One region of the Streptomyces spororaveus genome, then DNA from elsewhere that is predicted to be linked to it. Evidence: riboswitches for the same ligand, from Rfam matches in the RefSeq annotation. Region 1 holds a riboswitch; the other holds the start of a gene.
What was found. Region 1 has a riboswitch for glycine ahead of gcvT (glycine cleavage system aminomethyltransferase GcvT). Riboswitches for the same ligand answer to the same signal wherever they lie in the genome.

Region 1 (4,687 bases):
CCTGCCAGTCGGGCTCGTAGAGCCGGACCCGGCCGCCGGTGGCCGGGCCGTCGAGCGCGGTCCGCCCGCTGCGGCAGAGCTCCGCGACGGCGGGCGGCGGGAGCGGTACGCCGACGGCGCCCTCGGGATTGAGGGCGATGCCGAGCTGCGGGGGCAGGCCGCGGGCGAACTCGACGGCGGGGGCCACCGTGAAGTCCATGCCGGGGCCGACGCAGGCGAGGAACTGGGCCTCGGAGCTGTACACGGGGACGTACGCCGCCCCGCCGATGTCCATGGTGGGAAGGTCGAGGCCGGCCGTCGTGGCCGGTGCGGCCCCGCCCGGCAGCGGCACCCACACCTGGCTGCGCCCGAGGACCTCCAGGATCCGCCCCCCGGCGTCCGGCTGCCCGAGCGCCGCCCCGAGCACCTGCTCCAGCTCATTCCCCGGCCAGCCGCTGCCCTGCATCTGCCCTTGCCTCCGTCGGTTCCGCGGTGTGTCGTGCCGAGGCTATCCGCCCCCGGCCGGGCGCCGCTGCCGGGGTTGCGCCCCGGGACTCAGCCGTGGAAGTGGATCCTGGTCACGGCCGCGGCCGAGCGGCGGTCGAGCAGGGTCGCGGAGGCGCAGCCCGCGGGCGGCCGGCCCGCTTCGGCCTCGCGGAGCAGGCGGGTCACCGCGCCGCGGTGGCGGGCGAAGGCGTAGGCGGAGACCCGGCGGCCGCGCGCCGTCTGGCCGGAGAGGGCCTCCTCGGGGCTGCTGTCCAGCAGGAGCAGGTGCAGGGACCGGCCCCGGCGGCGCGCGGCGGCGGCGAGCAGGCCGCGTACCCAGGACTGCGTACCGCAGTCGTGGACGACCACAGAGGCCCCGGAGCGCAGGATCCGCCACAGCCCCCAGTAGTGCGCGGCGCGCACCAGCGGCCGGTACACCGCGTACGGCAGCGCCGCGGGCATGGTGCGCTCCCAGCGCTCACGGGTGTCCTGGGAGTCGACGGCCCCGGCCTCGGCGGCCGCCCGCTTGATCAGCGTGCTCTTGCCACCGCCGGGCAGACCGGACACCACGACGATGTCCCCGGCGGCGAAGCCGAGCCGGTGCGGGGCGCGCACGGCCGGTCCGCGCAGGTCACGTACGAGGCCGAGGCCGGCGTCGGCCGCCCTGCCGCGCCCGCGCGCGCCGCGCTGCGCCGGCACCGCCTCCACGGTTCCCGTCGTCGTCACCACTCCGAATCTCCGCACAGTGTTCGCCTCCCCCGAATCGGGTCACCGGGACCCTTGCCCACTGAGTGTAAAGAGACGGTAATCCGGCGGTCCCGGTTCCGGTCCGGCCCTTCGGAGAGCCGTACGAACTTTCGGACCCCGCCGCCCGATCTCGGGCATGGCGTGCAATGATGTGCGCCATCTGGACCAACTGCATACCGGCCGCTTGAATCCGCGCGGGAGAGTCCCGGCACGCCGCAAGGCCGTGCGCGGGCGCCGAAGGAGCAAGAACCTCCCTTGAATCTCTCAGGCCCCGTACCGCGTGGATGAGGCAGATCTGAAAAGCGAGCTGCTGCGCAGCTCCACCCAAGGTGCAAGTCGATGAGAAGACCCGGCGATCGCTGGATCGGCGGAACTCTCGGCGAACCTCTCAGGTTCCGATGACAGATGGGGAGGAACGTCCTCGTCATGTCATGTCGATGCCCTGGGACCCGGGAGCCACACCCATGAGCACTGCCCCCCGCCTGACCGCCCTCGATGCGCTGCACCGCTCGCTCGGTGCGACCATGACCGATTTCGCGGGCTGGGACATGCCGCTGCGGTACGCCAGTGAGCGCGACGAGCACAACGCCGTACGCACCAGGGCCGGTCTCTTCGACCTGTCCCACATGGGCGAGATCACGCTGACCGGCCCGGAGGCCGTCAAGGCCCTGGACTACGCGCTGGTCGGCAACATCTCCACCGTCGGTGTCGGCCGCGCCCGCTACACGCACATCTGCCAGGAGGACGGCGGGATCGTCGACGACCTGATCGTCTACCGCCTCGGCGAGACCGAGTACATGGTCGTCGCCAACGCCTCCAACGCCCAGGTCGTGCTGGACGCGCTGACGGAGCGCGCCGCCGGCTTCGACACCGAGGTCCGCGACGACCGCGACGCGTACGCTCTGCTCGCGGTGCAGGGCCCGGAGTCCCCCGGCATCCTGGCGTCCCTGACCGACGCCGACCTGGACGGCCTGAAGTACTACGCCGGCCTGCCGGGCACCGTCGCGGGCGTGCCCGCGCTCATCGCGCGCACCGGCTACACGGGCGAGGACGGCTTCGAGCTGTTCGTCGCCCCCGAGCACGCCGTGGCGCTGTGGCAGGCGCTGACCAAGGCGGGCGAGGGCGTCGGCCTGGTCCCGGCCGGCCTGTCCTGCCGCGACACCCTGCGCCTGGAAGCGGGCATGCCGCTGTACGGGCACGAGCTGACCACCGCCCTCACCCCGTTCGACGCGGGTCTGGGCCGGGTCGTGAAGTTCGAGAAGGAGGGCGACTTCGTGGGCCGCGCCGCGCTGGAGGCCGCCGCCGAGAAGGCCGCGACCAAGGCGCCGCGCAAGCTGGTCGGCCTGATCGCCGAGGGCCGCCGCGTCCCGCGCGCCGGCTTCCCCGTCACGTTCGGCGGAGAGGTCGTCGGCGAGGTCACCTCGGGCGCCCCGTCGCCGACGCTGGGCAAGCCGATCGCGATGGCGTACGTGGACGCGGAGCACGCCGCGCCCGGCGCCTCCGGCGTCGGCGTCGACATTCGCGGTACGCATGAGCCGTACGAGGTCGTGGCGCTGCCGTTCTACAAGCGGCAGAAGTAGCCCTCCGCGCACGACGTCCGCCGTCCCGGTACCGGTGCGGCGCGCCGTCTCAGTACCCAAGACCGCAGTTCGTATCCACTCCCCCGCATCCAGGAGAATCAGGTCATGAGCACCCCCGAGAATCTGCGTTACACCAAGGAGCACGAGTGGCTGTCCGACGTCGTGGACGGCGTCGCGACGGTCGGCATCACGGAGTTCGCGGCCAACGCGCTCGGTGACGTCGTCTACGCCCAGCTCCCCGCGGTCGGCGACACCGTCACCGAGGGCGAGACCTGTGGCGAGCTGGAGTCGACCAAGTCGGTCTCCGACCTCTACTCCCCGGTCTCCGGCGAGATCGTCGAGGCCAACCAGGACGTCGTGGACGACCCGGCGCTCGTGAACACCGCCCCGTTCGAGGGCGGCTGGCTGTTCAAGGTGCGCATCTCGGAGGAGCCCAAGGACGTGCTCTCCGCCGAGGAGTACACCAAGCTCACCGCCGGTAACTGACCCCAGGGGATCCTGATGTCCGTACTGAACACCCCTCTCCACGAGCTCGACCCCGACGTCGCCGCAGCCGTCGACGCCGAGCTCCTGCGCCAGCAGTCCACCCTGGAAATGATCGCGTCGGAGAACTTCGCTCCGGTCGCCGTCATGGAGGCCCAGGGCTCGGTCCTCACCAACAAGTACGCCGAGGGCTACCCGGGCCGCCGTTACTACGGTGGCTGCGAGCACGTCGACGTCGTCGAGCAGATCGCGATCGACCGCATCAAGGCGCTGTTCGGCGCCGAGGCCGCGAACGTCCAGCCGCACTCCGGTGCGCAGGCCAACGCCGCCGCGATGTTCGCGCTGCTGAAGCCGGGCGACACGATCATGGGCCTGAACCTGGCCCACGGCGGTCACCTGACCCACGGCATGAAGATCAACTTCTCCGGCAAGCTCTACAACGTGGTCCCGTACCACGTCGACGAGACCGGCGAGGTGGACATGGCCGAGGTCGAGCGCCTCGCCAAGGAGTCCAAGCCGCAGCTGATCGTCGCCGGCTGGTCCGCCTACCCGCGCCAGCTGGACTTCGCCGCCTTCCGCCGCATCGCGGACGAGGTCGGCGCGTACCTGATGGTCGACATGGCGCACTTCGCCGGCCTGGTCGCCGCGGGTCTGCACCCGAACCCGGTGCCGCACGCCCACGTCGTGACCACCACCACGCACAAGACCCTCGGCGGTCCGCGCGGCGGTGTCATCCTGTCGACGCAGGAGCTGGCCAAGAAGATCAACTCCGCGGTCTTCCCGGGTCAGCAGGGCGGCCCGCTGGAGCACGTGATCGCGGCCAAGGCGGTCTCCTTCAAGGTGGCGGCCTCGCCCGAGTTCAAGGAGCGCCAGGAGCGCACCCTGGAGGGCGCGAAGATCCTCGCCGCCCGTCTGGTCCAGGACGACGTCAAGGCCGTGGGCGTGGACGTCCTCACCGGTGGCACCGACGTGCACCTGGTCCTGGTCGACCTGCGCAACTCCGAGCTGGACGGCCAGCAGGCCGAGGACCGCCTCCACGAGGTCGGTATCACGGTCAACCGCAACGCCATCCCGAACGACCCGCGGCCGCCGATGGTCACCTCGGGTCTGCGGATCGGTACGCCGGCCCTGGCCACGCGCGGTTTCGACGCCGAGGCCTTCACGGAGGTCGCCGAGATCATCGCGCAGGCGCTGAAGCCCGCGTACAACAGCGAGGCCCTCAAGGCTCGCGTCTCCGCGCTCGCCGCGAAGTTCCCGCTGTACCCGACGCTCTAACCGGCGTCCGGCCCACGGCCACGGATGGGCCCGGCCTTGTTACCGCACAGGCCGGGCCCTTCCCGTGACCGGGGTCCGACACCATCCGCACGGCCCGTACCACCCGTACCGGTCGCGGTGGGCGCCCGCCCCGCCCC
Region 2 (4,687 bases), 4.1 Mb from region 1:
TGGTCCGGATGGTCGGCCGCTCGGCCGGTGCCGGGCTGTACCGGATGGCGCTCGGGCTGGACGACCGGCCGGTGGTCGCGGAGCGCGACGCCAAGTCGGTGTCGGTCGAGGACACCTTCGACGTGGACCTGCACGACCGGGTACGGATCCGCGGGGAGGTGCAGCGGCTCGCCGACCGGTGTGTGCAGCGGCTGCGGGGCTCGGGGCACTCGGGGCGCACGATCGTGCTCAAGGTGCGGCGGTACGACTTCTCCACGCTGACCCGGTCCGAGACCCTGCGCGGGCCCACGGACGACCCGGCGGTCGTGCGGGAGGCGGCGGCACGGCTGCTGGAGGGCGTGGACACCACGGGTGGGGTGCGGCTGCTGGGCGTGGGGGTGAGCGGCCTGGCGGACTACACGCAGGAGGACCTGTTCGCACAGTCGCTCGCCGCTGAGCCGGACGTGGCGGAAGGATCGGACGGAGCGGAAGGATCGGACGGAGCGGAAGGAGCGGGCGGGGCTGACGGAGCGGGCGGGGTCGGAGGGCAGGCGGCGGCCGTTGCCGCCCCGGCGGAGACCGAGGGGGCCCAGGAGGCGGCCGGGCCGCCAGGGGCGCCCGAACCGGCCCCTGAACGCCGCTGGACGGCCGGGAGCGACGTGCGGCATTCCGTGTACGGGCCCGGATGGGTGCAGGGCAGTGGCGTCGGGCGGGTGACCGTGCGGTTCGAGCAGCCCGGATCGGAGCCCGGCCGGGTGCGGACCTTCCGGGTGGACGACCCCGAGCTGGAGCCGTCCGATCCGCTCCCACTGGTGGGGGACACCCCCTAGCGGGTGTCTTGCCGATCAGGGCGGGCTCGCGGTGGCCGGTGCCGCGCCTCGCCGCGTTGTCCTCGGTCGGCGACGCTCCGCGTCGCCTCCCTCGTCCGCCTTGCCATGCACGGCACCGGCCACCGCTCCCTGATCCACCCTGATCGACAAGACACCCCCTAGCTCTCGTCACCCGCCAGGCGGCCGAAATCGCGGTTGAAGTCCGCGGGGAGGGTCGTGTCCAGCCCGTAGTGGTGGTAGAGCTGCAGCTCCTGCTCGGGGGAGAGGTGGCGCCCGACGCCGAAGTCCGGGGCGTCCCTGATCAGCGCGCGTTCGAAGGGCACCCGGAGGGTGTCGCCCACCAGCTCGCTCGGCTCCAGCGGGACGAAGGCGTCCCGGCTGAAGAGCCCCGTCCGGACCGCGGCCCACTCCGGCACGCCCGTGGCATCGTCGAGGTAGACCTCGTCGATCGTGCCGATCTTGGTGCCATTGCGGTCGAACGCCTTGCGGCCGATCAGGCTGCGCGGATCGATGTCGGTCTGCACGGTCCCTCCAAAAGGTCGCAACTGCTCCGTAATGACTACAGAAGTGCATATCCGCAGCGGAGGCCACTCGGGGGAGGGTCCAGATCCTCGCTGGTACGCTGGTGAACGGCTGTCGACCCTGTGCGGGAGAGTCCTCCGAGTGAACGAGACGGAGGCGCCGAAGGAGCAAATCCTCCCCGGAATCTCTCAGGCATACGTACCGCACGGACGAGGCCACTCTGGAAAGCAGGGCGGGTACCGGGCGCGCAGTGCCGGTCCCCCTCCTCACCGACGGTGAAAGCCGGACCTCTCGGGCGACCCCCGTGACTCCGGTGAAACTCTCAGGTGCAGATGACAGAGGGGGAGGCCGTCCGGGTGCCAGCGCCGTGGTGCCCCTCGCAGGTCATACGACCAGGAGGCCTCCGTACATGACCGCCAACCGCATTCCGCTCTCCCAGCTGGAGCGAGGCATCCCCTTCGAACAGCGCCACATCGGCCCGGATGCCGAGGCGCAGGCGAAGATGCTCGCCCAGGTGGGCTACGGCTCCCTGGACGAACTGACCGCTGCCGCGGTACCGGATGTGATCAAGACCGCCGAGGCGCTCGACCTGCCCGAGGCGCGCACCGAGGCCGAGGTGCTGGCCGAGCTGCGCTCGCTCGCCGACCGCAACCAGGTCCTCTCGCCGATGATCGGTCTCGGCTACTACGGGACCTTCACGCCGCCGGTGATCCTCCGCAACGTCATGGAGAACCCGGCCTGGTACACGGCGTACACGCCCTACCAGCCGGAGATCTCCCAGGGCCGCCTCGAAGCGCTCCTGAACTTCCAGACCGTCGTCGCCGAGCTGACCGGCCTGCCGACCTCGGGCGCCTCGCTGCTCGACGAGGGCACCGCGGCCGCCGAGGCCATGACCCTGGCCCGCCGCGTGGGCAGGGCCAAGGGCAACATCTTCCTGGTGGACGCCGACGCGCTGCCGCAGACCATCGCCGTCATCGAGACCCGCGCCGAGCCGATCGGCATCGAGGTCGTCGTCGCGGACCTGTCCGCCGGTATCCCGGCCGAGGTCGCCGAGCGCGGCATCTACGGCGTCCTGGTCCAGTACCCGGGTGCCTCCGGTGCCGTCCGGGACATCAAGCCGGTCATCGACCAGGCGCACGAGCTCGGCGCCATCGTCGCCGTCTCCGCCGACCTGCTCGCGCTGACCCTGCTGACCTCCCCGGGCGCGCTCGGCGCGGACATCGCCGTCGGCACCACCCAGCGCTTCGGTGTCCCGATGGGCTTCGGCGGACCGCACGCCGGCTACATGGCCGTCCAGGACAAGCACGCCCGCTCGCTGCCCGGCCGCCTCGTCGGCGTCTCCGTGGACGCGGACGGCAACAAGGCGTACCGCCTGGCGCTGCAGACCCGTGAGCAGCACATCCGCCGTGAGAAGGCCACCAGCAACATCTGTACCGCGCAGGTGCTGCTCGCCGTCATGGCCGGCATGTACGCCGTCTACCACGGCCCGGACGGCCTGCGGACGATCGCGAGCCGCACCCACCGCTACGCCACCCTGCTCGCCGCGGGTCTGAAGGCCGGCGGGGTCGAGATCGTGCACGGCTCGTACTTCGACACCATCACCGCCCGCGTCCCGGGCCGTGCGGCCGAGGTCGTCGCCGCAGCCCGCGAGGGCGGCGTCAACCTGTTCCAGGCCGACGCCGACCTGGTCTCCGTCGCCTGCGACGAGACCACCCTGCGCGCCGACATCGAGGCCGTCTGGGCCGCCTTCGGCGTCACCGCGGACATCGAGGCGCTGGACGCGGACACGGCCGACACCCTGCCCGAGGGCCTGCTGCGCTCGGACGCGTACCTGACGCACCCGGTCTTCCACCAGCACCGCTCCGAGACCGCGATGCTGCGCTACCTGCGCAAGCTCTCGGACAAGGACTACGCGCTGGACCGCGGCATGATCCCGCTGGGCTCCTGCACCATGAAGCTCAACGCGACCACCGAGATGGAGCCGGTGACCTGGCCCGAGTTCGGTCAGCTGCACCCCTTCGCGCCGGTGGAGCAGGCCGAGGGCTACCTCACGCTCATCACCGAGCTGGAGGAACGTCTCTGCGAGGTGACCGGCTACGACAAGGTCTCCATCCAGCCGAACGCCGGCTCCCAGGGTGAGCTCGCGGGCCTGCTGGCCGTCCGTGCCTACCACCGCGCGAACGGCGACGAGCAGCGCACCATCTGCCTGATCCCGTCCTCGGCGCACGGCACCAACGCCGCCAGCGCCGTGATGGCCGGGATGAAGGTCGTCGTCGTCAAGACCGCCGACGACGGCGAGGTGGACGCGGCCGACCTGCGCGCCAAGATCGAGCAGCACCGCGACGAGCTCGCCGTGCTGATGATCACGTACCCCTCGACGCACGGTGTGTTCGAGGAGCACGTCGCCGACATCTGCGCCCAGGTGCACGAGGCGGGCGGCCAGGTCTACGTCGACGGTGCCAACCTGAACGCCCTGGTGGGCCTGGCCAAGCCGGGTCACTTCGGCGGCGACGTCTCGCACCTGAACCTGCACAAGACCTTCTGCATCCCGCACGGCGGCGGCGGCCCGGGCGTCGGCCCGGTCGGTGTCCGGGCCCACCTGGCCCCGTACCTGCCCAACCACCCGCTCCAGCCCACCGCGGGCCCGGAGACGGGCGTCGGCCCGATCTCGGCCGCCCCGTGGGGCTCGGCGGGCATCCTGCCGATCTCGTGGTCGTACGTGCGCCTGATGGGCGGCGAGGGCCTCAAGCGCGCCACCCAGGTGGCCGTGCTCGGCGCCAACTACATCGCCAAGCGCCTGGAGCCGCACTACCCGGTGCTCTACACCGGCCCGGGCAACCTGGTCGCGCACGAGTGCATCATCGACCTGCGCCCGCTGTCGAAGGCCACGGGCGTGAGCGTGGACGACATCGCCAAGCGACTGATCGACTACGGCTTCCACGCGCCGACCATGTCCTTCCCGGTCGCCGGCACGCTGATGATCGAGCCGACGGAGTCCGAGGACCTCGCCGAGATCGACCGCTTCTGCGACGCGATGATCGCCATCCGCGGCGAGATCGAGCGGGTCGCGGGTGGCGAGTGGCCGCTGGATGACAACCCGCTGGCCAACGCCCCGCACACCGCGGCGGCGCTGGGCGGCGAGTGGAACCACCCGTACTCCCGGGACGAGGCCGTCTTCCCGGCCGGCGTCACGGCCGCCGAGAAGTACTGGCCGCCGGTGCGCCGCATCGACGGTGCGTTCGGCGACCGGAACCTGGTGTGCTCCTGCCCGCCGCTGGACGAGTACGACGCCTGAGGTGAACGCCGTCGTACGACTCACGTATGACGGTCGTACGACGTGAACAAGGGGCCGGTCC

Region 2: another riboswitch for glycine. It lies ahead of gcvP (aminomethyl-transferring glycine dehydrogenase); the one in region 1 lies ahead of gcvT (glycine cleavage system aminomethyltransferase GcvT).

What each region holds. Positions count from the first base shown of each region.
Region 1 is NZ_BNED01000005.1:2,916,272-2,920,958, forward strand. Features, by position in the region: gene Sspor_RS15190 (enhanced serine sensitivity protein SseB) at 1-445, opposite strand, end outside; gene Sspor_RS15195 (AAA family ATPase) at 535-1,191, opposite strand; glycine riboswitch at 1,398-1,501, shown strand; gene gcvT (glycine cleavage system aminomethyltransferase GcvT) at 1,677-2,792, shown strand; gene gcvH (glycine cleavage system protein GcvH) at 2,898-3,278, shown strand; gene glyA (serine hydroxymethyltransferase) at 3,294-4,550, shown strand.
Region 2 is NZ_BNED01000005.1:6,970,181-6,974,867, forward strand. Features, by position in the region: gene Sspor_RS34070 (DNA polymerase IV) at 1-809, shown strand, start outside; gene Sspor_RS34075 (PRC-barrel domain-containing protein) at 968-1,333, opposite strand; glycine riboswitch at 1,447-1,545, shown strand; gene gcvP (aminomethyl-transferring glycine dehydrogenase) at 1,741-4,626, shown strand.